3 regions of the Cetobacterium somerae genome follow, and region 1 is predicted to be linked to each of the others. Evidence: riboswitches for the same ligand, from Rfam matches in the RefSeq annotation. Region 1 holds a riboswitch; each other region holds the start of a gene.
The links. A riboswitch is a leader RNA that binds a small molecule or an ion and turns the genes downstream of it on or off. The one in region 1 is predicted to bind lysine.
Positions count from the first base shown of each region.

Region 1 (8,293 bases):
GCTACACCAGAAATGGCAGAAGAGACTCATAAAGAGATTAGAGATGTATTGATAGCTATGTTTGGAGCAGAAGCAGCATCAGAAATGACAATCCAATATGGAGGATCAATGAATGCTAAAAACGCAGCAGAGTTATTAGCTATGGAAAATATAGATGGTGGACTTGTAGGAGGAGCTTCGTTAGATGCACCAACATTTATTCAAGTTATAAAAGCAGGAGCAAGATAATAAAAATTAGGAGGCTAAAAAATGGCTAAAAAACCTTTAATGTTAATGGTTCTTGATGGTTGGGGATATAACCCAAATGCAACAGAAAAAAATGCTATTGCAGAAGCAAAACCAGAAAATTTTGAAAGATTATTTAATACTTATCCACATACATTAATAAAAGCATCTGGAGAAGCTGTAGGATTACCAGAAGGACAAATGGGTAACTCTGAAGTAGGACACTTAAATTTAGGTGCTGGAAGAGTTATTTATCAACCTCTAGTAGAAATTACAAAAGAGATTAGAGACGGAGAGTTTTTTGAAAAAGCTAAAGTTGTAGAAGCATTTAATTATGCTAAACATAATGATAAGGCAATCCACTTCATGGGACTTTTATCAGATGGAGGAGTTCACTCTCATATTAATCATCTATTCGGGTTATTAGAGATGGCAAAAAGAACAGGATTAACAAAAGTATACATCCATGCATTTATGGATGGAAGAGATACTGCTCCTACTTCAGGATTAGAGTTTATAAAAAAATTAGAAGAAAAAATAAAAGAGATAGGAGTAGGAGAAATTGCTACTATTTCTGGAAGATATTTTTCAATGGATAGAGATACTAACTGGGATAGAACAGAAAAGGCTTATGATGCTATAGTTGGAAAAGTAGAAGTAACTGAAAAAACTCCTGAGCAAATTATAGAAGATTCATATGCTGAGAAAATAACAGATGAATTTATAAAACCAGTTTTATTAACAAAATCTGGAGAAATTAAAAAAGGTGATGTTGTAATTAATTTTAATTACAGACCGGATAGAGCTAGACAAATAACAAGAGCTTTAACAGATAAAGACTTTAAAGGATTCCAAAGAGAATATTTAGAGCCTAAATACTACTGCATGAGACAGTACGATTCAACTATAGATGCAGAAATTATTTATACAGATAAAGATATAACTAACACATTAGGAGAAGTTATATCAAATCATAATTTAACTCAGTTAAGAACGGCTGAAACTGAAAAGTATGCACACGTTACTTTCTTCTTTAATGGAGGAAAGGAAACTGAATTTAAGGGTGAAGAGAGAATATTAGTTGCATCTCCAAAAGTTGCAACATATGACTTACAGCCAGAAATGTCAGCTCCAGAATTAACAAAAAAAGTTTTAGAAGCATTAGATTCTGATAAGTTTGATGTTATTGTAATGAACTTTGCTAATCCTGATATGGTAGGACATACTGGTGTATTTGATGCAGCTGTAAAAGCAATAAAGGCTGTTGATAAAGGTGTAGGAGAGATTGTTAATAAAGTTCTAGAGTTAGATGGAACAGTACTAATAACAGCTGACCATGGAAATGCAGAAAAAATGGTAGATCCAGTAACAAATGAAGCATTTACTGCACATACTACTAATGAAGTGCCGTTTATATATGTTTCTAATAATTTTAAAGGAGAGCTAAATAATGGTAAATTAGCTGATATAGCTCCAACAATGTTAGAAATATTAAATATTGAGAAACCAGCTGAAATGAATGGAGTTTCTTTAATAAAAAAATAATTGACAGAGAAAACAAATAATGATACTATAATTTAAAGTTTCGAAAATTTAATATTTTAGGTAGAGGTTGCGAATGACAAGAGTAACTCAATAGAGCTGGACAGAGCGCTGAAGTTGAGTGAAAGGGGAATTCGCCGAAATAAAGGTTAAGTCAAAAATCTTTGTTGGGCATGTGAAAAAAATTCACATGACTGTCATCAGATAGAATCTGGTGTTGTGCTATCCAAAATTTGTGATATATTTTGCAGATTAGCTACCGTATTTTCCATACGGTAGTTTTTTTTACCTAAAATTTCAGTGAAACTAAAATATAAAATTAAACTTGGAGGTTTTAGGATGAACAGAATAACAGAACTATTAAAATTAAGTCCAGTTGCTATATTAGCAATGTTAATGTTTATGGGATATGATGCTTTAATAGCAGCGCCTATAGCAACAGTATATGCAGCGTTAGTTGCAGTAGTAATTGAGAAGAAAAAGGTGAATGACATAATTGATGCAGTTATAAATAATGCGAAGGAGATGCAAGTTGCATTTTTTATTTTAATGGTAGCATATGCTATGGCAGAGGTATTTATGTCAACAGGAGTTGGAGCTTCTATTATAAATTTAGCTTTAAATGTAGGATTGACAGGAAGAACAGTAGCAGTTGTAGGAATAATTGTAACATCAGTTTTATCAATAGCAACAGGAACAAGCTGGGGAACATTTGCTGCTTGTGCACCTATATTTTTATGGCTTAACCATATCGTTGGAGGAAATATTGCTTTAACTGTGGGAGCTATAGCTGGTGGAGCATGTTTTGGAGACAACATAGGGCTTATATCAGATACAACAATTGTTAGTTCTGGAATTCAAAAAGTTGAAGTAATAAAAAGAATAAGACATCAAGGGTACTGGTCAGGAATGGTTTTAATTTTAGGAATTATATCTTTTTATGTGGCGGGAGTTGTGATGGGATTACCGACAACGACAGGAGATGCAGCAACAGCTATTGGGCAAATACCAGAAGAAGTTTGGACAGTACTAGCTGAGAAAAGAGAGTCTGCAGTTACACTGTTAAATCAAGTGAAAACAGGTGTACCGACTTATATGATAATACCTTTAATTCTTGTTTTAATAGCAGCATTTAGAGGTTTAACAACACTACTATGTCTGTTTATAGGAATATTTGCAGCGTATATATTAGGTATGTTTGCAGGAACAGTTGAAAGTACAGGAGCATTTTTAAATCTATTATACTCTGGATTTGAGGGTGCAGGATCTTGGGTAATTGTAATGATGATGTGGGTTGCAGCATTTGGTGGAATAATGAAGTTGATGGATGCATTTAGACCTTTATCAAATATAGTTGTTGCAGTTTCGAAAAATGTAAGACAATTGATGTTTTGTAATGGAGTACTATCTATATTAGGAAATGCTGGTTTAGCAGATGAAATGGCTCAGATAGTTACTATGGGACCTATTATAAGAGAAATCGTTGAAAAAAATGTTGAAGGATCTCCAGAGGATATTGAAACATTAAGACTTAGAAATGCAACGTTTAGTGATGCATTGGGAGTATTTGGATCACAATTAATTCCATGGCATGTATATATAGGATTCTATTTAGGAATAGCTCAAGCTGTATATCCATTATATAAATTTACTGCAATGGATATAATTAAATTTAATTTCTTAGCATTAATCGCAGTATCAACAATTTTAATAGCTACATTAACAGGGTTAGATAGATTTATTCCAAGATTTGGTTTACCAAGTGAACCAAAAGTAAGACTAAAAAAAGCAACTGTTGAAAATTGTGTAGCAGAAAAGGCTTAATATTGAAACCCCTTACTTAATAAAGTGAGGGGTTTTTTATTTACAAAAGATTTTATATATGGTAAAATCTAAAGTAAAATAAAATTTCAGGAGGAATCTCTAAAATGATAGGTATAGGAATAGTAGGACTTCCAAATGTTGGAAAGTCAACTCTTTTTAACGCAATAACAAAAGCTGGAGCGGCAGAAGCGGCAAACTATCCGTTCTGTACAATAGAACCAAATGTTGGAATGGTAACAGTTCCAGATCAAAGATTAGATGAATTATCAAAAATAATAAATCCTCAAAGAGTTCAACATGCAACAGTTGAATTCGTAGATATTGCAGGTTTAGTTGAAGGAGCAGCAAAAGGTGAAGGACTAGGAAATAAATTCCTATCAAACATTAGAACTACTGCTGCAATTTGTCAAGTTGTTAGATGTTTTGAAGATGAGAACATTATTCACGTAAGTGGAAGTGTAGATCCAATAAGAGACATTGAAATTATAAATGGAGAGCTTATTTTAGCTGATATGGAAACTATTGAAAAAGCCATAGAAAAACAATCAAAATTATTTAAAGCAAAAAATAAAGAGGCTTTAGCATTAATGCCAGTTTTAGAAAAGTGTAAGGTACATTTAGATGAATATAAAATGTTAAGAACATTAGTACTAACACCTGAAGAGCAAGAATTAATGAGAACATATCAACTTTTAACACAAAAGCCAATGATGTTTGCAGCTAATGTATCAGAAGATGAGTTAGCTACAGGAAATGAGTATGTAGAGAAAGTAAAAGAATATGCAGCAGGTTTAGGAGCAGAAGTTGTTGTTGTATCTGCAAAAGTTGAATCAGAACTTCAAGAAATGGAAGATGAGGATAAAAAAGAGTTCTTAGAGGCTTTAGGAGTAGAAGAACCAGGATTAAATAGATTAATCAGAGCAGGATTTAAATTGTTAGGGTTACAAACTTATTTTACAGCAGGAGTAAAAGAAGTAAGAGCTTGGACTATAAGAATAGGAGATACAGCTCCAAAGGCAGCTGGAGAAATTCATACAGATTTCGAAAGAGGGTTCATTAGAGCAAAAGTAGTTGGATATGAGGACTTTATAAAGTATTCTGGTTGGAAAGGAGCTCAAGAAGCAGGAGTTCTAAGACTAGAAGGAAAAGAATACATTGTAAAAGATGGAGACTTAATGGAGTTTTTATTTAATGTATAAAATATAAAGGGTTGTTAAGAAAAATTACTTGACAACCTTTAAAAAAACTAGTAAAATATTAAGGTATTGTAATTATAAGGAGGATAACATTGATAATCAAGCTTAGTGAAATTATTAATGAATCAGAGGTAACCTTTGATTATGTTGAAAAGACTATGGATTCTATGGACACTCCAGAAGGTGTAACTATAAAAGGAAAAGCCTATAAAGAGGGAAATGGTTATGTAATTGAAGGGTCTTATAGAACAGTACTAAGATTAGAGTGTGTTAGATGTCTAGCGGAGATAGAGCCTTTAATTCAAGGAGAATTCAAAGGAGAATATTTAGATCCAAAGGAATATTCTAAGTATATTTCTAGTCTGAAGCCAGAAGAGGAGTTTGGAGACAAACATTTTGAAGAAGCTATAAATAGCGAAATAGATATCTCTGATCTGGTTAGAGAATATATAATACTTGATTTGTCACAATATGAGGCATGTCTTCCAGAGTGTTCAGATACTACTGAAGTAGAAAAATACTCTAAAGAGGATGTTGACCCAAGATGGCAGCAATTATTAGACATAAAATTTTAAATTTTTAAATATGAATGTATTAGGAGGGAAACTAAGATGGCAGTACCTAAGAAGAAAACTTCGAAAGCTAAGAAAAACATGAGAAGATCTCACCACGCATTAACAGGTTCTACTTTAGCAACTTGTGACAAATGTGGAGCACCAAGAAGACCGCACAGAGTTTGTCTTGCATGTGGAGATTACAACGGAAAGCAAGTATTAGCTACAGAAGTAGAGTAATATCTTATAAAAAAAAGCGGGATAGTTAAATCTTGCTTTTTTTTATTTCCAAAAATATGGTATAATAGTTAATAATTATATATTGATTGAGGAGAAAATATGAGAATTGCTTTAGATGCCATGGGTGGAGATTTTGCACCTTTAGAAACAGTAAAGGGTGCTGTACAAGCTTTGGATGAACTAAAAGATTTAACTGTGGTTTTAGTTGGAAAAAAAGAAAAAATACAAGAAGAATTAGAAAAGTATACTTATGATAAAAATAGAATAGAAATTTATGATGCTAGAGAAATTATTGAGATGACAGACGATCCAATGTCAGCTGTAAGAACTAAAAAAGATTCATCTATGAATAGAATGTTAGAATTAGTGAAATCTGGAGAGGTTGAAGCATCAGTTTCAGCAGGAAATACAGGAGCATTAATAAGTGCTAGTCAACTTAAACTTAGAAGAATAAAAGGAGTTTTGAGACCAGCAATAACAACAATATTTCCAAGCAAAAAAAGAGATATTGTTTTAATGGATGTGGGCGCAAATGCTGATTGTAGACCTGAGTTTATAAATCAATTTGCAACAATGGGAACTCTATATTATGAAGAGATGTTTGGTGTTTCAAATGCTAAAGTTGGATTGCTTAACATAGGAACTGAAGAAGGAAAAGGTAATGAAATTACAAGAGAGGCCTTCCATCTTTTGAAAAGTAATGATAAAATAAATTTTATAGGAAACATTGAAAGCAGAGAGATGATGGATGGAGAAGTTGACGTTATTGTAGCTGATGGTTTTACTGGAAATATGGTTTTAAAAACAGCAGAAGGAACTGCTAAATTTATATTTTCAATTTTAAAAGAAGAGATAAATAAGAGTACTTTAGGAAAAGTTGGGGCCCTATTGTTGAAACCTATTTTAAAAAAATTAAAAGTAAAGTTGGATTCTTCTGAGTACGGAGGAGCTCTTTTCTTAGGAATAAATGGAATTTCTATAAAAGCTCATGGAAATTCAACAGCTAGAGGAATAAAAAATGCTTTAAAAGTTGCCAATAAGTTTGCAGAAGACAAATTTATAGATAGATTGACAGAGGTAATGAAACAGAATCAAGGAGGAAGCGATGAAGCTTAAAAATGTAGGTATAATAGGGTTAGGAACTTATGTTCCAGAAAATGTAATGACAAATTTTGATTTTGAAAAAATTATAGATACATCAGACGAGTGGATTAGGACAAGAACAGGAATAGAGGAAAGAAGATTTGCAAGCGCAGATCAAGCTACATCGGATTTAGGAGCAGAAGCATCAAAAAAAGCTTTAGAAAAAGCAGGGCTTTCTGCAGAAGATATCGATATGATAATTTTAGCAACAACAACACCTGATTATCCAATTCAAAGTACAGCATGTGTTGTACAAGAGTTAATAGGAGCTGTAAATGCGGCAGCAGTAGATATAAATGCAGCATGTAGTGGATTTGTTTATGCTTTAACAATGGCAAAGGGCTTGATTGCTTCTGGAATGAATAAAAAAATATTAGTAATAGGAGCAGAAGTTCTATCTAAGTGTGTAGATATGCAAGATAGAAATACTTGTGTTTTATTTGGAGATGGGGCAGCAGCAGCTGTAGTAGCCGAAGTAGAAGAAGGGTACGGAATGTTATCACAATTTTTAGGAGCAGAAGCTGATGTGAAAGGAGCTCTTAGAACACCGGCAGGAGGAACAAGAAAACCATTAAGTCAAGAAGTTTTAGATGAGAGATCAAATTTCTTACAAATGAAAGGACAAGATGTATTTAAGTTTGCTGTAAAAGCTCTTCCAAAAGCAACTTTAGAAGCATTAGAAGGAGCTAATTTAAAAGCAGAAAATATAGATATGGTATTTCCACATCAAGCAAATGTTAGAATAATAGAGGCAGCTTCAAAAAGATTAGAAATTCCAATGGATAAGTTTTATTTAAACTTAAATAAATTAGGGAATACATCATCAGCTTCAATTGGATTAGCTTTAGGTGAAGCTTTAGATAAAGGTCTTGTAAAAAAAGGAGATACAATAGCATTAACAGGATTTGGAGCAGGATTAACATATGCTTCAATGATAATTAAGTGGTCTTACTAAAATTAAAATTGACAGAGTAAGAATAATATGATATATTAAAAAACACATGTTATTTATAAAAAGGAGTTAATATGAGCAAAATAGCTTTTGTTTTTCCAGGTCAAGGAACACAGTATGTTGGCATGGGAAAAGAACTTTATGAAAATAATGAACTAGCTAAAAAAGAGTTTGATAAAATCTTCTCTAATTTAGATTTTGATTTAAAATCAGTTATGTTTGAAGGTAGTGAGGAAGAGTTAAAAGATACTAAAAACACTCAACCAGCTATAGTAGCTATGAGTTTAGTTTTAGAAAAATTATTAAGAGAAAAAGGTATTGAACCAAATTATGTAGCAGGGCACTCTGTAGGAGAGTATGCAGCAATTGGATCAGCAGGATTTTTATCTATGGAAGATGCTGTAAAGCTAACTTCGTTAAGAGGAAAAGCAATGAGCAAGGTGTCAGGAGAAGTTGCAGGAACAATGGCAGCAATAATTGGACTTGATGCTGATAAAATAGTTGAAACTTTAAAATCAGTAGATGGAGTAGCAGAGGCAGTGAATTTCAATGAGCCTAAGCAAACTGTAATAGCAGGAGAAAAAGAAGCAATAGGAAAAGCTTGTATAGCTTTAAAG
Region 1 is NZ_CP092519.1:426,494-434,786, forward strand. It holds gene tpiA (triose-phosphate isomerase) at 1-228, shown strand, start outside; gene gpmI (2,3-bisphosphoglycerate-independent phosphoglycerate mutase) at 250-1,770, shown strand; lysine riboswitch at 1,824-2,000, shown strand; gene MKD34_RS01870 (Na+/H+ antiporter NhaC family protein) at 2,116-3,591, shown strand; gene ychF (redox-regulated ATPase YchF) at 3,696-4,790, shown strand; gene MKD34_RS01880 (YceD family protein) at 4,880-5,362, shown strand; gene rpmF (50S ribosomal protein L32) at 5,399-5,581, shown strand; gene plsX (phosphate acyltransferase PlsX) at 5,681-6,697, shown strand; gene MKD34_RS01895 (beta-ketoacyl-ACP synthase III) at 6,687-7,679, shown strand; gene fabD (ACP S-malonyltransferase) at 7,751-8,293, shown strand, end outside.

Region 2 (8,293 bases), 800 kb from region 1:
ATATACATGGTGTAAAATATTATTTTCCAACTCAAGGAGAATCATTAGAATTTTAAAAAAACTAGCCTTAAAGCTAGTTTTTTTATTTAAATAAAGAATGTAAATAGACTTCCCATAAGAATTAAAATAGAAAAATTTAAAATAGAAAAAAGAATGAAAAACTTTCTTTTTTCTTCTGGAAACTCACTAATATAAAGTTTATATGAAATTAAACTAGCTAAAGAAGCGATCAAAGTTCCAAGACCACCGATATTAACTCCAAGTAAAAGAGGTTGCCATTTAGTTGTAAATTCAGATATTAAAATTGCAGCAGGAACATTACTTATAAATTGACTTAGAATAATTCCTGTGAAATAAACCTGTGTTGATTCAGATAATAAATTAAACATCCAGGATCTTATTAATTCAATATTTGATAAGTTTCCAACAAAAATGAAAAAGCTAATAAAAGTAGCTAAAAGAATCCAATCTATTTTTTGAAAAATATTTTCTTTTTTATAAGTTAAATACCCAATATTAAAAATTGTGATAAAAATAATTGGAAGTTTAAAAAATATACTTAATAAAACCCAGACAAATATAGCTGTTGAAACAAAAACATTAATATTTTTTTTGAATATAGGAGTTTCAAGTTCAAAAATTAACTCATCTTTAGGAGTAAAAAAATTAATAAGTAATAAAATAATAAGACCAACGGTAGATATACCAAAAGTAATTTTAAAAAATTCAATTGGAGCTGGAGCAAATTTAGAATATAAATAGATGTTTTGAGGACTCCCCATAGGAGTTAGTGCACTTCCTAAGTTGGCTGCAATAGTTTCTAAAATAACTATTTTTAAAGTTGAAAAATTAGATTTCTTTCCAATTATAATAGTTAATGGAATAAAAGTTATAAGAGCAACATCATTAGTTAAAAACATACTAAAGAAAAAAACTAAAATAATTAATGCAGCACATATAATTCTTTGACTATTATATTTTTTCAAAAAGTTAATAGCTATAAAATCTAAAACATTTTCTTTTTTATAAAGTTCTACGACAACCATTAGGTTAAAAAGAATCATTAATACATGTGTATCAATATATGAAAACTTAGGAAGAATAATAAAACTTGTAATAATAGCAAAAAAAGTTGCTATTAAAAAAAGAGATTCTGATTTTAATTTACTAAAAAGATTAATGAGTAACAATTTGTTTAAGTTCATAAAATACCTCTATTTTCTTTTATTTTAGTATTATTATAGTATTTTTAAAAAAATTCAGCAATTTATTTTATAAAATTTGAAAAAAAGTTTGACAATAAGGGATTAAATTTGCTATTATCATTTCAAATAAAAAAATAGGAGGGAATAAAATGACTATGAGAAGAGTTTTAAGGACACACAATAACTATAACAAAAAGAATAGAATTTTTGTGTGCCAAGAAAGCAATCTAAGGTATTTTATTATAGTTTAATTTTTTTATTATTCTATAAATTTATGTTATTTGAGCCAGTGTTTTAAAGCACTGGCTTTTTTTATACAAAAAAATATTTAGGAGGGTATTATGAAAAAAATATTAGGAACTTTATTATTTATTTTAATGGGAGCAATTGTATTATCAAAAGAAGTCTTATATGTTGGAACAAATGCAGAGTTTGCACCTTTTGAGTATATGGAAAATGGGGAGATTGTAGGGTTTGATATTGATTTAATAAATAAAATTGGTGAAAAAATTGGAAAAGAGATAAAAATAAAGAATATAGCTTTTGATGGATTATTGCCAGCACTTCAAACAAATAAAATAGATTTAATAATTGCAGGAATGACAGTAACAAAAGAAAGAGAGAAGTTTGTAAATTTTTCAAATGATTACTTTGTAGCTAATCAAGTTATTATAGTTCCAGAAAATGAAGGTACTATAATCAATATGGATTCATTAAAAAATAAAAAAGTAGGAGTGGTACTTGGATACACAGGGGACTTAATAGTATCTAAAATTCAAGGAGTTAACAAAGTTCAGTACAATTCAGCACCATCTTCTATTATGGCTTTAAAAGGTGGTAATATTGATGCAATGATATTAGATTCAGCTCCAGCCCAAAGTTATGTGGCAAAAAATAAAGGTTTAAAAATAATAGAAATAGGTAGTGAAGTTGAAAAATATGCAATAGCAGCAGAAAAAAATAATGAAAACCTTATTAAAAAAGTAAATAAAGCTTTGGAAGAGATAAAAGCAGAGGGTATTTATGATGAATTAATAATAAAACATTTTAATTAGGAGGAGAGAGATGAAGGAAAAGGTTATTTTAGCATATTCAGGAGGATTAGATACATCAGTTATAATTCCGTGGCTGAAGGAGAATTATGATTATGATGTCATTGCAGTGGCAGTAAACGTAGGACAAATAGAGGATTTTAAAGCAATTGAAGAAAAAGCATATTTAACAGGTGCAAGTAAATTTTATTTGGTAGATAAAGTTCATGAATTTGTAGAAGAATATATATTTCCAACACTAAAAGCAGGTGCTATTTATGAAAATAAATATTTATTAGGAACATCAATGGCAAGACCAGTTATTGGAAAAGCTTTAGTTGAGGTGGCTCATATAGAAGGGGCGAAATATATAGCTCATGGAGCAACGGGTAAGGGGAATGATCAAGTAAGATTTGAATTAGCTATAAAAGCTTTGGATCCATCTTTGAAAATAATAGCTCCTTGGAGAATTTGGGATATAAAATCAAGAGAGGAAGAGATTGAATACCTAGAAAAAAATGGAATTACACTTCCGTTTCATAAAAAATCTCCTTATAGTAGAGATGAGAATTTATTCCATGTAAGTCATGAGGGGTTTGACTTAGAATGTCCTTCGAAAGAGCCTAACTATGAGAATGTTTTACAATGGGTTAAGACTCTAGAAGAAGCAAATGAAAAATCTGAGTATATAAATATTGAATTTGTAAAAGGAGTTCCTGTTGCGATAAATGGAGAAAAAATGAGTGGAGTAGAAATTATAAAACAATTAAATAAAATTGGTGGAAATCATGGCATTGGTGTTTTAGATATGGTTGAAAATAGATTGGTTGGAATGAAATCAAGAGGAGTTTATGAAACTCCAGGAGGAACGATTTTATTTTTTGCTCATGAAGAGTTAGAAAGATTATGCTTAGATAAGGATACGTATCAAGAAAAAATAAAACTATCACATGATTTTTCAAAATTAGTCTATAATGGGCAATGGTTTACAACTTTAAGAAAAGCTATAACAGCTTTTGTAGACATAACTCAAGAGTTCGTGACGGGAGAAGTAAAGCTAAAATTATATAAAGGAAATATTATTTTAGCAGGAACGACATCTCCATTTACATTATATTCAGAGGAGTATTCAACTTTTGAAAAAGATAGTGTTTATAATCAAAAAGATGCAGAAGGATTTATAAATCTTTTTGGATTACCGATTAAAATAGAAGCACTTTTAAGAAAAAACTTTTGACATTTGAAAAAAAATGTGATATTCTGCCTTAAATTAATATTTTGATAGAGGTTGCAAATTTTATTAGTAAATAAACTGAGATTAGTAGATCAAAGATGTTTGTTAAAAGGAAAATTTGCCGAAGTTTAAGTTTTTCTACTAAAAATTTAAGCTGGGTACATAAAGAATATTTATGTAACTGTCACCAAATTGGTGTTGTGCTATCGTGGATTATTTTAAGCTAACATAGTTGAAATGAGAGTTTTAAGCGATGGTTATTTTTTTGACTATCGCTTTTTTTATTATTAAAATCATCTAAGGAGGAACTAATGAGAGTAGTAAAAAAATTTGGAGGAAGCTCAGTTGCAACAATAGAAAAAATAAAAGATATAGCTAAAGATATATCTAAAAACTATAAATATGGTGATGAAATTGTAATTGTAGTTTCAGCTATGGGAAAAACAACAGATGAGTTGATAAAGTTAGCTAAAGAGATTTCAGAAACTCCAGATGTAAGAGAACTTGATTCATTATTATCAACAGGAGAGCAAAAATCAATCTCTCTTTTAAGTATGGCATTAAAAGAAATTGGACGTAAGGCTATCTCTTTAACTGGTGCTCAAGCAGGAATAAGAACAGGTGGAACACATACTAAAAATAAAATCGAAAGTATAAAAATTGATAGAATAGAAAAACATTTAAAAGATGGAAAAATTGTAATTGTTGCTGGATTTCAAGGGGTAAATGAAGATGGCGACATAACAACATTAGGAAGAGGTGGATCTGATACGAGTGCTGTTGCCTTAGCTGCAGCATTAAAGTGTGATTGTGAGATATATACAGATGTTACAGGAATATATGGTGTAGACCCTAGAGTTTATAAAAATGCTAAAAAACTTGAAAAAATTTCATACGAGGAGATGATGGAGATGGCAAATTTAGGTGCAGGAGTAATGGAAACTAGAGCAGTTGAAATAGGGAAAAAGTATGGTGTTAAGATTTACGTTGGACAAACTTTAGGAGTTGAAACAGGAACATATATATGTGATAATAGTGAAATAATTGAAAAAAAGGCTGTAACAGGAATATCTATAAATAAAAATGTTATAATGGTAAATTTAGAAAACTTTTTAGCAATTCCTAAAAATGTAGCAATCATTTTTAATAATTTAGCTAAGCATAGTGTTAATGTTGATATGATATCACAAAATGAAGTTGAAAACGTTAAGGGAAGTATAGGATTTACTTGTCCTTTGACAGATGAGCACTTTTTAAATAGATCATTAGAGGAGATTGCTAAGGAGATTCCAGATATAGAGGTTACAAAAAGAACAGGAGTTGTAAAAATATCTTTAGTAGGAATAGGAATGATAAGTAATTTTGGCGTAGCAGCAAAAGTTTTTGAAGTATTAGCAGAGATTGATTCATCATTTTATCAATGTACTACATCAGAAATTTCAATCTCGTTAATTATAAAAGAATCTGATACAATAAAAGTAGTAGAAAAATTAGCAGAAGTATTTTCAATATAATGGAGGGACTAAAATGTATAATATAGCAATAGTAGGAGCAAGCGGATTGGTAGGTGGAACTTTTTTAAAAGTTTTAGAGGAGAGAGATTTGCCAATAAAAAATTTATATCTTTTTGCTTCGGCTCGTTCAGCTGGAAAAGAGGTTGTTTTTAAAGGAAAAACTTTAGTGATAGAGGAGCTTACAGAAAATAGTTTTGATAGAGAGATAGACATAGCACTATTTTCAGCTGGAGGAGATATTAGTAAGAAATTTGCTCCAATTGCAAGTGAAAAAGGTGTAATAGTGGTTGACAATAGTAGTGCTTGGAGAATGGACGAAAATGTTCCACTAGTTGTACCAGAAGTAAATCCAGAGGATATATTTAAAAATAATGGTATAATAGCTAACCCGAATTGTTCAACGATTCAATCAGTTGTTCCATTAAAAATAATAGATGAGCTATATGGTATAAAAAGAGTTGTTTATTCAACATATCAAGCTGTATCGGGAAGTGGAATAAAAGGAATAGAGGATTTACAAAGAGGATTAAAAGGAGAAGAACCAAAAACATATCCTCATCCGATAGTTAATAATTGTTTACCTCATATAGATTCTTTTTTAGAGAATGGGTATACTAAAGAGGAAGAAAAAATGATAAATGAAACTCGTAAAATTTTAAATAAAAAAAATCTTCCAATAACTGCAACATGTGTTAGAGTACCAGTTTTAAATGGACATTCTATATCAATAAATGTTGAGTTAGAAAGAGAAGCGAATCTAGAAGAGCTAAAAGTAAAATTTAGAGAAACAAAAGGCATTGTGCTTGAAGATGATGTGAAAAATAATAGATACCCTTTAGCTACTGAAGCTAATGAAACAGATGAAGTTTATGTGGGGCGTTTAAGAAAAGATTTTAGCATAGAAAAAGGATTAAATTTATGGGTTGTAGCTGATAATATTAGAAAAGGAGCAGCAACAAATGCAGTGCAAATTGCAGAAATTTTAATGAAAAAATAACTAGAGGAGAAAATATGCTAAAAGTAAATCCAAATTTAGATAAAATTGAGATATCTGTTATAAGAAAGATAGCAGAAGTTTGTAAAGAATATGAAGGGGGTGAAAAACCACTGATTAATCTAACAATAGGAGAACCAGATTTACCACAACCTAAAATAATAATAGATGAAACTATTGGGTACATGAAAGATGCTAAATTAGGTTATCCGCAGTTAGGTGGTATGATTGAATTAAGAGAAGAGATTGGAAGATATTATAAAGAAAGATATAGTTTAAATATAGAACCAGATGAAATAATTATAACTGTCGGTAGTACAGAAGGATTATCAACAGCAATAAAGACTATAATTATGCCAGGAGACGAGGTTCTAACTCCTTTACCTGTTTATCCTGGGTATGAGCCATTAATAACATTAGCTGGAGCTAAGTTAATAAAAATGGATACATCAAGAGATAATTTTGAATTAACTGTTGATGTTTTAAAGAATTATGTAACTCCTCAGACGAAAGCTATTATCTTAAATTATCCATCAAATCCATCAGGTATAACTATATCTAGAGAAAATAGAGATGAGATATTAAAATTTGTTAAAGAGAATCATTTGTATATAATAAGCGATGAGGTTTATAGTGAAATTATATTTGAGGGTGAACATAATAGTTTTTTACAAGATGGGTATAGAGAAAATGTTATTTTGATTAATGGTTTTTCAAAATCACATTCTTTAACTGGTTGGAGAATAGGATATATAATCGCAAGTAAAAAAATGAGAGAGTATTTGGTAAAAGTACATCAATATGCAGTAACATCAGCGAGTATAATTTCTCAAAAAGGAGCATTAATAGCTTTAAAAGAGTGTAAAGATATATCTTCACAAGTTGAAATTTATAAGAAAAGAGCTGAAAGTGTATATAAAAAGTTAAAAGAAAAACAAATATCTGTTATAAAACCAAAAGGAGCAATCTATATATTTGTATCCTTAGATGGAATTACAAAACTAAACTCTTTAGATTTCGCTAAGAGTCTTTTAGAAGAGGAAAGAGTTGCAGTTGTTCCTGGAATAGCCTTTGGAATGGATAATTATATAAGAATTTCTTTAGTAAAAGATGAAGAAATTTTAAATGAAGCAATAGATAGATTTATTAATTTTGTAAATAAAAAAGATAGAGAATAAACTCTATCTTTTTTTATTAAAATTTAACTTTATTTACTTCATCAGCAAATTTTTTAGTTATAAGTTGAGGTCTAGTGATAGCTCCACCAACGACAACGGCATAAGATCCTAATTCCATTGCTAATTTTGACTTTTCTGGAGTATCAAAATTTCCCTCAGCAATTATAGGAGTTTTACATTTTGATATTAATTCTTTAAGAACATCAAAGTTATTTAAGCCTTTAGACTGCTCAGTATATCCAACTAAAGTTGTTCCAATATAATCAAAACCTAATTCTTCTGCACGAACTCCCTCTTCAGTAGTAGAGATATCAGCCATAAATTTTTGGTTAGGATATTTAACTTTTAAAGACTTTAAAAGATTTAAATCAGCATTTATAGTAGCGTCAAGAGCAATGACATCAATATTAGTAGCAATAAGTGCTTCTAACTCTTTTTCAGTGGGAGTAATGTAAGAAACCATATTCTCATAATCTTTTTTTATGATACCAATGATTGGTAAATCAACTACTTTTTTTATTTCAAGAATATCCTCTACTCCATTTGCTCTAATTCCAACAGCTCCTCCCATTTGAGCAGCAACAGCCATTCTACCCATTATAAATGAACTGTGTAAAGGTTCGGTTTCTAGTGCTTGACATGATACAATAAGACCTCTTTTCATAAAATCCTCCTAGTTGTTATTTTCTATAATCTCATTTATTTTTTGTTTAATAGGATCAGCCATAGCTCCAAAAATAGCTTGAATTCCACCTTGTACTTCTAAAACTCCAGTCGCACCAAGACTTTTTAATTTAGCTTTATCAACTTTAGATACATCTTTAACAGATACTCTAAGTCTTGTTATACAAGCATCAACATCATCAATATTTTCTTTTCCACCAAGAGCAGCTAAAACTTCTTTAGATGTTTCAAAAAGAGAATCTTTAGTTACTATTTTAATCTCTTCATCATCTCCCTCTCTACCGGGAGTTGCAATGTTGAAACGTTTAATTAAGAATACAAAAGAAAAATAATATAGAGCAAACCAGATCGCTCCAATTATTAAAACATACATCCAATTAGTCGCTTCGTTTCCTTGTAGAACACCAAAAAGAGTAAAGTCTATTAAACCTCCAGAGAATGTATTTCCAATAG
Region 2 is NZ_CP092519.1:1,223,363-1,231,655, reverse strand. It holds gene MKD34_RS05620 (MBL fold metallo-hydrolase) at 1-56, shown strand, start outside; gene MKD34_RS05615 (SLC13 family permease) at 87-1,205, opposite strand; gene MKD34_RS05610 (basic amino acid ABC transporter substrate-binding protein) at 1,547-2,260, shown strand; gene MKD34_RS05605 (argininosuccinate synthase) at 2,271-3,473, shown strand; lysine riboswitch at 3,511-3,684, shown strand; gene MKD34_RS05600 (aspartate kinase) at 3,782-4,984, shown strand; gene MKD34_RS05595 (aspartate-semialdehyde dehydrogenase) at 4,998-5,981, shown strand; gene MKD34_RS05590 (pyridoxal phosphate-dependent aminotransferase) at 5,996-7,156, shown strand; gene MKD34_RS05585 (N-acetylmannosamine-6-phosphate 2-epimerase) at 7,173-7,820, opposite strand; gene MKD34_RS05580 (PTS transporter subunit EIIC) at 7,830-8,293, opposite strand, start outside.
Region 2: another riboswitch for lysine. It lies ahead of MKD34_RS05600 (aspartate kinase); the one in region 1 lies ahead of MKD34_RS01870 (Na+/H+ antiporter NhaC family protein).

Region 3 (8,293 bases), 230 kb from region 1:
AATTTTGTAAAAACAATTCAAAGTAGACAAGGAGTAATGGTAGCTTGTTTAGAAGAGATTGCTTATAAAAATGGATGGGTATCTAAAGAGAAGATAGAGGAGTTAGCAAAACCATTGTTAAAATCACATTATGGTGAATATCTAATGAATCTAATAAAGGAGTAGTCATGAGTAAATTTAAAAGAGTTGAAACAGGAATAAAAGATTTAATAGTAATAGAGCCAACTGTATTTGGAGATAACAGAGGATTTTTTATGGAGAGTTACTCTAAAAAAGATTTCTCTGAAATAGGAATGGATGTTGAGTTTGTTCAAGATAATCACTCAAAATCTAAAAAAGGTGTATTGAGAGGATTACATTTTCAAACGCAACATGTTCAAGGAAAATTAGTTAGAGTTACAGCTGGATCTGTTTTAGATGTAGCGGTAGATCTTAGAAAAGATAGCCCTACTTTTGGAAAGCACTATTTAGTAGAGTTAACAGCAGACAATAAAAAGATGTTTTATATTCCACCAGGGTTTGCTCATGGATTTTTAACATTAGAGGATAACACTGAGTTTCAATATAAGTGTACAGACTATTATGCTCCAGAGTTTGATTCAGGAGTGTTATGGAATGATTCTGATATAGGAATAGAGTGGAACTTTGAAAAATATGGATTATCAGTAGAGGAAATTTTACTTTCTGATAAAGATAAGAAGCAGCAAACACTTAAAGAGTTTATAGAAAGTGGTGTGGTAATAGGATGATACTGATTACTGGAGCCAATGGACAATTAGGGTATGATTTTCAAAGAATTTTTAAAGAAAGAAATTTAGATTTTATAGCAACTGACTATAAAGAACTGGATATTACAAATATAGAGGCAGTGAGAGAGTTTGTAAAAGATAAAAATATAAATCTTATTATAAACTGTGCTGCTTATAACAATGTTGATAAAGCAGAGCAAGAAATAGAGATGTGTTATAAACTAAACGCTGCAGCACCAAGAGATTTAGCATTAGTAGCTAAAGAGATAGGAGCAGATTATATAACATACTCGACAGACTTTGTTTTTGATGGAAGTAAGAATATTCCATACACAGAAGAGGATATTCCAAAGCCACTTTCTGTGTATTCAGAAGCTAAAGCAGAAGGTGAAAAGTTAGTATTAGAGGTTTATGATAAAAGTTTTGTAGTAAGAACATCTTGGGTATTTGGAATAGCTAATAACAACTTTAACAAACAAGTTATAAACTGGAGTAAGTCTAGAGATATTTTAGGAATAGTTGATGATCAAGTATCAGTTCCTACATACTCATATGATTTAGCATTATACTCATTAAAACTTCTTGAAACTAAAAAGTATGGGTTATATCACCTAAGTAATAGCGGAGTAGCTTCAAAATATGATCAAGCAAAGTATGTTTTAGATTCTATTGGATGGAAAGGAACTCTAAACAGAGCTAAAAGTAGTGACTTTATATTACCAGCTAAAAGAGCTGAATATTCAAAGCTTGATAGTAGTAAAATAGAGACAGTTATAGGAGAGAAAATTCCAACTTGGGAAAGTGGAATAGATAGATTCCTAAATGAGATGAGAGAGAAGGGGGAACTTTAATGAAAACTTACTTAGTAACAGGTGGAGCAGGTTTTATTGGTGCAAACTTTGTTAAATATATGTTAGAAAAGCATGAAGATATAAAGTTAGTTGTATTAGATAAACTGACTTATGCTGGAAATCTTGGAACAATAAGAGAAGAATTAAAAGACTCTAGAGTTTCTTTTGTTAAAGGTGATATTTGTAATAGAGAACTAGTTGAAAACATATTTATGCAACATGATGTTGATTTTGTTGTAAACTTTGCAGCAGAGAGCCATGTGGATAGAAGTATAGAAAATCCTCAGATATTCTTAGAGACAAATATACTTGGAACGCAAAACCTAATGGAAGTTGCTAAAAATTTTTGGACAGTTGGAAAAGATAGCAATGGATATCCAATCTATAAAGAAGGAAAAAAATTCCATCATGTTTCAACAGATGAGGTATATGGAAGTTTAAGTAAAGACTTTGATATTCCAAGAGAGTTAATTTTAGATGAAGCAGTAGCTGCAATTGCAACTGGAAGAACTAACCTTCAAACTTATGGAGAGAAGATGTTTACAGAAAGTACTCCACTAGATCCAAGAAGTCCATATTCAGCATCTAAAACAGCATCAGATATGATAGTTATGGCTTATGGAGAAACATATAAATTTCCATTTAACATAACAAGATGCTCAAATAACTATGGACCATATCACTTCCCAGAGAAGTTAATTCCACTAATTATTAAAAACATCTTAGCTGGAAAGAAACTTCCTGTATATGGAAAAGGAGATAATGTTAGAGACTGGTTATATGTAATGGATCACTGTAAAGGTATTGATATGGTTATCTCTAATGCTAAGGCACATGAGATATATAATATTGGTGGATTCAATGAGGAGCAAAACATTAATATAGTAAAACTTACTATAGATACAATAGCTAGAATCATGAAAGAGGAGCCAAAATATCAGGCAGTTTTAACTACTGATTTAGCTAATATCAATTATGATTTAATAACTTACGTACAAGATAGATTAGGGCATGATGCAAGATATGCCATTGATCCAACTAAGATAGTAACTGAACTTGGATGGTATCCAGAAACACCATTTACAGAAGGAATAGAGAAGACTATTAGATGGTACTTAGATAATCAAGGGTGGGTAGAAGAAGTAGCATCTGGAGATTATCAAAAGTATTATGAAGAGATGTATAATAATAGATAAAAAAACTTCCCAAAAGAAAATCTTTTGGGAAATTTTATTTAAAATTATATTAAAGGAGAAAAGGATGAAAAAAGTAACTAAAGCTGTTATACCTGCAGCAGGATTGGGGACTAGAGTTTTACCTGCAACAAAAGCACAACCTAAGGAGATGCTAGTTATCGTTGATAAACCATCTCTACAATATATAGTTGAAGAGCTAGTAGAATCAGGAATAGAAGATATACTAATTGTAACTGGAAGAAATAAAAACTCTATAGAGGATCACTTCGATCACTCTTTTGAATTAGAAAATACACTAGCTAAACATGGAAAGGATGAACTTTTAGAAAAAGTAAAAACTATTCATGGAATGGCAAATATTTATTATGTTAGACAAAATCATCCACTAGGACTTGGACACGCAATACTAAAAGCAAAGAGTTTTATAGGAGATGATCCTTTTGTGATAGCTCTTGGAGATGACATTATGTATAATCCAGAGAAAGAGGTAACTGCACAAATAATAGAGAAATACGAAGAGTATGGTCATTCTATAATTGGAGTTCAAGAAGTTGAACCTAAAGATGTATCAAAATATGGAGTTATAAAACCAGTGGAAGATTTAGATTCTAAAACTGTAGTTATGTGTGACTTTGTAGAGAAACCAAAATTAGAAGAAGCTCCATCATTAAAAGCTTGTTTAGGAAGATATCTATTAACTCCAGATGTATTCCAATATTTAGAAAATACAGCTCCAGGAAAAGGTGGAGAGATTCAACTTACAGATGGAATTTTAGCTATGATAAATGATAATAAAAAAGTGTTAGCTTATAATTTTGATGGAATAAGATATGACATTGGAAATAAAATTGGATTGTTAAAAGCTAATATTGAATTTGGATTACGTAATAGTGAAACAAGTGAAGATTTAAAAGAATATTTAAAGGGACTTCAGTAATTTTATAAAAAAAATTTGCTTTAAATTTTTTTGTGTGATATTATGTGTCTAATAAAAAATACAAAGGTAGAGGTTGCAGAGGACAAGAGTAAGTTGGTGGAGCTAGACAAAGCTATGAAGTCAGTTGAAAGGGGAATTTGCCGAAATAAAAATTCGTCAAAATTTTTATTGGGGATATAGAGAATATCTATATAACTGTCATTAGATATCTAATGTTGTGCTATCCAAAGTTGTAAAGCAATTTTCTTATATATCATATAGTGAAATTTTACAAAACTACCATTAAATTTTTTTTGGTAGTTTTTTTTATTGGAAAAATATAAAATATATGAAAAATTGTAAAAAATTAAAAAAGGTGGGAATTAAATATGAGTTATTTAAGTAGGGTAAATGATGTTTTTAGTTTTTTAAATCCAATAACGGATGTTCTGTGGGAGTTTCCAAGAAACTTTGAGTTTTATAAGAGTATCCCAATAATAGGGGAGTTTTCACTAGCTATTTTACTACTAATAGGGTGTGGGCTATATTTCACTCTAAAATTAAATTTTGTACAGATTAGATATTTTAAAAGAAGTATAGATATTTTAAAAGTAAAAAATGAAACTAAAATTGGAATATCTCCAATGGCTTCTTTTTTACTAAGTAGTGCTACAAGAATTGGACCAGGAAATATAATGGGAGTAACAGGTGCTGTTTTAGCAGGAGGGCCTGGAGCACTATTTTGGATGTGGGTTAGTGCTTTCTTTGGAATGGCAACGTGTTTTGTAGAGGCTACTCTTTCTCAAATTTTTAAAGAGAAAAATGGAGATGATTATGTTGGAGGAATAGCTTATTATGGTAGAAGATTATTAAACAATAGTAAGTTAGCTGGATTTGTAATAGCAGTGGCATATATTTTCTATGCACTATTTACATTACCATCTCAGGTATTTCATATGTTTACAGCATTTGGATCAGTTGCTAGCCAAATTACTGGAAGTGTTTATGCTAGAACAGATACTTTATACATTGTAATAGGTTTAACTATTATCTTAATTACAACAATAATTATCTTTGGTGGAATTAGAAGAGTTGCACTAGCTACAGACTTTATAGTTCCAATAATGGCAGTGACATATTTTATAATAGCACTATTTTTAATAGGAATAAATTTAGATAAAGTTCCATACTTTTTTACAGCGGTATTTGCAGGAGCTTTCAGTCCTGAAGCTATCTTTGGAGGAGCTATGGGAATAGCACTACAACAAGGTATAAAAAGAGGTCTGATGTCTAATGAAGCTGGACAAGGAACAGTTACCATGGCAGCGGCAGCAGCAGAAGCAAAGCATCCAGTGGAGCAAGGATTCATTCAATCTTTTGGAGTTTTCGTAGATACTTTTGTAATTTGTACAATCTCTGGATTCTTAGTTATAATTGCTAATGTTTGGAATTTAGATGGATTTGATTTTATGGCTTTAAGAAGTGATAAGCTAGGTTATTTTATAACATCACTAAAAGTATTGTCTCCTGGAATGTTAGAAAAACCTATTCAGTTTTTAGTTGCTCTATGTTATGGAATGTTTGCTTTCTCAACAATTTTAGGGATGATAGCCTTTATAGAGGTTTCAGCAACTGAGATATCAAGAAATAAGGCATTTTTAAATATTATGAAACTAATCTCTTCACTAGTTTTCATACCTTTTGGAGTAGCATGTGTATGGTCAGGAGCAGAGTTAGATAATATTTGGATAATAAGTGATTTAACAAATATAATGATGGTATATATTAACGTACCTTTAATTATAATGGGATTTAAGTATACACAGATAGCTTTAAAAGATTATGAAGAAAAAGGAGACTAATATGAAATACTTAGGAACTATGAAAGATGTTGATGGAGTTTTAGAAATTGGAGGAGTTTTAGTAACAAAGTTACAAAAAGACTATGGAACACCTCTTTACATATATGATTTAGAGCTTATGGAGAAAAAAACAACAGCTTTAAAAGAGGGATTTCATAGTGAGAAATTTAAAACAACTATTGTTTATGCATCAAAAGCTTATCTGTCAAAAGGGATGGTTCAAGTAGTTGATAAAATGGGATTAGATATAGACGCTGTTTCAGCAGGAGAACTACATACAATACTATCTACAAAAATAAATCCTAAAAAGATTCATATGCATGGAAATAACAAATCATTAGAAGAGTTAGAGATGTGTGTAGGTAGTGAGATTGGAAGCATAATTTTAGATAATAGATTTGAGGCTAAAAGAGTTGCTGAAGTTTGTAAAAGATTAGGTAAAAAAATAGATGTGATGTTAAGACTAAACATAGGAATAGATGCTCACACTCATGAGTATATAAAAACAGCAAAGCACACTTCGAAATTTGGAGAGTCTATTTTTGATAAGGATATAGTGGAGATTGTAAAAGAGATAGTAGGAAAGCAGGAGCTAAACTTCTTAGGATTTCATTGTCATATAGGGTCACAGATATTTGATGAGTTAGCATTTGGTGAAGGTATAGAAACTATGGTTAAGTTCACAAAGGAGATTTCGGAAAAGTTAAATATAAAAATACCTGAGATAAACCTTGGTGGAGGATTTGGAGTTAGATATACAGAAGAGGATACAGATGTAGATCTGAAAAAGTTAATGAAAAAAATTGTGAAATCTTTGGAAGAAACTTTAGAAACTGAAAACTTCACTATTGAAAAGGTATCAATAGAACCAGGGCGTTCTATAGTGGCTCAAGCTGGAAGTACTCTTTATACAGTTGGAGGAAAGAAGAAAACTTTTGGTGGAGAGAAGTATGTTTTTATAGATGGAGGAATGACAGATAATATAAGACCAGCTCTTTATAGTGCTAAGTACGAAAGTGTTGTAGCTAATAGATTAAAGGAAGAGAGGAGAGAGACTATCTCTTTAGCTGGAAAGTGCTGTGAGTCTGGAGATGTAATTATAAAGGATACAAAGTTAGGAAAGTGTGACGAAGGGGATCTAGTTCTTGTTAGTTGTACAGGTGCCTATGGACACTCGATGAGTAGCAACTACAATAAGGCTCTAAAACCAGCTGTAGTTTTTGTAAAAGGTGGACGTAGTTATTTAGTTTCTAAAAGAGAAACCTATGAGGATCTGGTAAGAAACGATTTGATGTTAGAGGATAACTTTTAATAAAGATATTCAATTATAAAGTATTGCCATTTGCTAGAGTAAAAATTGTACTCTAGCTTTTTTTATTAAAAAAATTACAAAATAGGATATAAATACGAAAAAAAAAGGTTATGATGTCCACACTAGGATTTAGAAGGTTACTAAAGATTTAAAATATGTCATGTGGAGGGATGCTAATTGAGAAAAAGTTTAATTCTATCTTTTGCCAGTTTGTTAGCAATATGTTCTTTGGGAAAAGAGGTACCAACATCAGTGCCAGAGGTAAAAAAAGAGGTGGTAAATGAAGAGAAAGTTATTTTAGATGATTTTTTAATTGAAGAGGAGGAGGCAACGATAACTTCTGATGTAATAGAGGTTAAAGATGAAGAGAGTTCAACTAATCTATATTTAAGATTTGGAGGAGATGCATATTCAAAGTACTCTAAGGGTAAAACTAAAGATTTAGGTTATCTTTTTGCAGTTGAAATGACTAGAAATGTAACTGATTCTTTTGAAGCAGGTGTTGGAACAGGGTATCAAATAAATCCTAAAAATAAAGATACTTCCATTGGAAAGTATGATTCTGTTCCAGTTTATATGACTTTTAAGTATGATTTTAATTTAGATAGTCAATGGACTCCATATTTAAAGGGAAATCTAGGATATGCTTTTAATTTTAAAGAAACAGCAAAAAATAAAGTTAATAATGGTGCGTACGTCGGAGCAGGAGGGGGAGTTGAATACGAGAATTTCTTTACAGATGTTATGTATCAAGTAACTTTTGCAAAGATAGAACCTGAGAATGGAAAAAAAGAAAATTTAGATTACTCGAGAGTTATTTTATCTTTAGGATATAAATTTAACATGTAGTTTTAGGAGTTAAAAACTATGAGTAAAAAAGAGAAAAAAGAAGATATATTGAAAGGACGAGAAATAGAGTTAAGTTATATTAGAAAAGTAGGGAATTATGAAAATAATGAAGTTGAAAATGAACTAGTTTTTTTCCTGCCTGTAGGTTGTTTTTGGGCTAGAACTTTAGGTGGTTGTTACCATTGTGGTTTTCAAGATATTATAAATAAAATTACTAGAAAATATTATTGTAATTTAGTTGAAATAGTTAAAGTTGAATATAAAAAATATTTAGATGTCAATATTAAAAGAGTATTTTTTTATGTAGGTGGATCATTTTTTGAAATTAAAGATGAAGTTCAAAATGAAATTTTAAGTTTTATTGGTGCACAAGGAACAGTAAGAGATATTTATATAGAAAGCAGATATGAATTTATAACAAGGGAGAATATCCAAAGATTAAAATTTCTGTTACAGGCTAAAAATTTAGTAGTAGCAATAGGATTAGAAACTTACAGTGAAAAAATAAGAAATGAAGTACTGACTAAAGGCATTAGTAATAATAACTTTGAACTTGCT
Region 3 is NZ_CP092519.1:192,211-200,503, forward strand. It holds gene rfbA (glucose-1-phosphate thymidylyltransferase RfbA) at 1-165, shown strand, start outside; gene rfbC (dTDP-4-dehydrorhamnose 3,5-epimerase) at 168-749, shown strand; gene rfbD (dTDP-4-dehydrorhamnose reductase) at 746-1,600, shown strand; gene MKD34_RS00880 (dTDP-glucose 4,6-dehydratase) at 1,600-2,796, shown strand; gene galU (UTP--glucose-1-phosphate uridylyltransferase GalU) at 2,861-3,733, shown strand; lysine riboswitch at 3,793-3,964, shown strand; gene MKD34_RS00890 (alanine/glycine:cation symporter family protein) at 4,102-5,574, shown strand; gene lysA (diaminopimelate decarboxylase) at 5,576-6,886, shown strand; gene MKD34_RS00900 (outer membrane beta-barrel protein) at 7,064-7,735, shown strand; gene MKD34_RS00905 (hypothetical protein) at 7,754-8,293, shown strand, end outside.
Region 3: another riboswitch for lysine. It lies ahead of MKD34_RS00890 (alanine/glycine:cation symporter family protein); the one in region 1 lies ahead of MKD34_RS01870 (Na+/H+ antiporter NhaC family protein).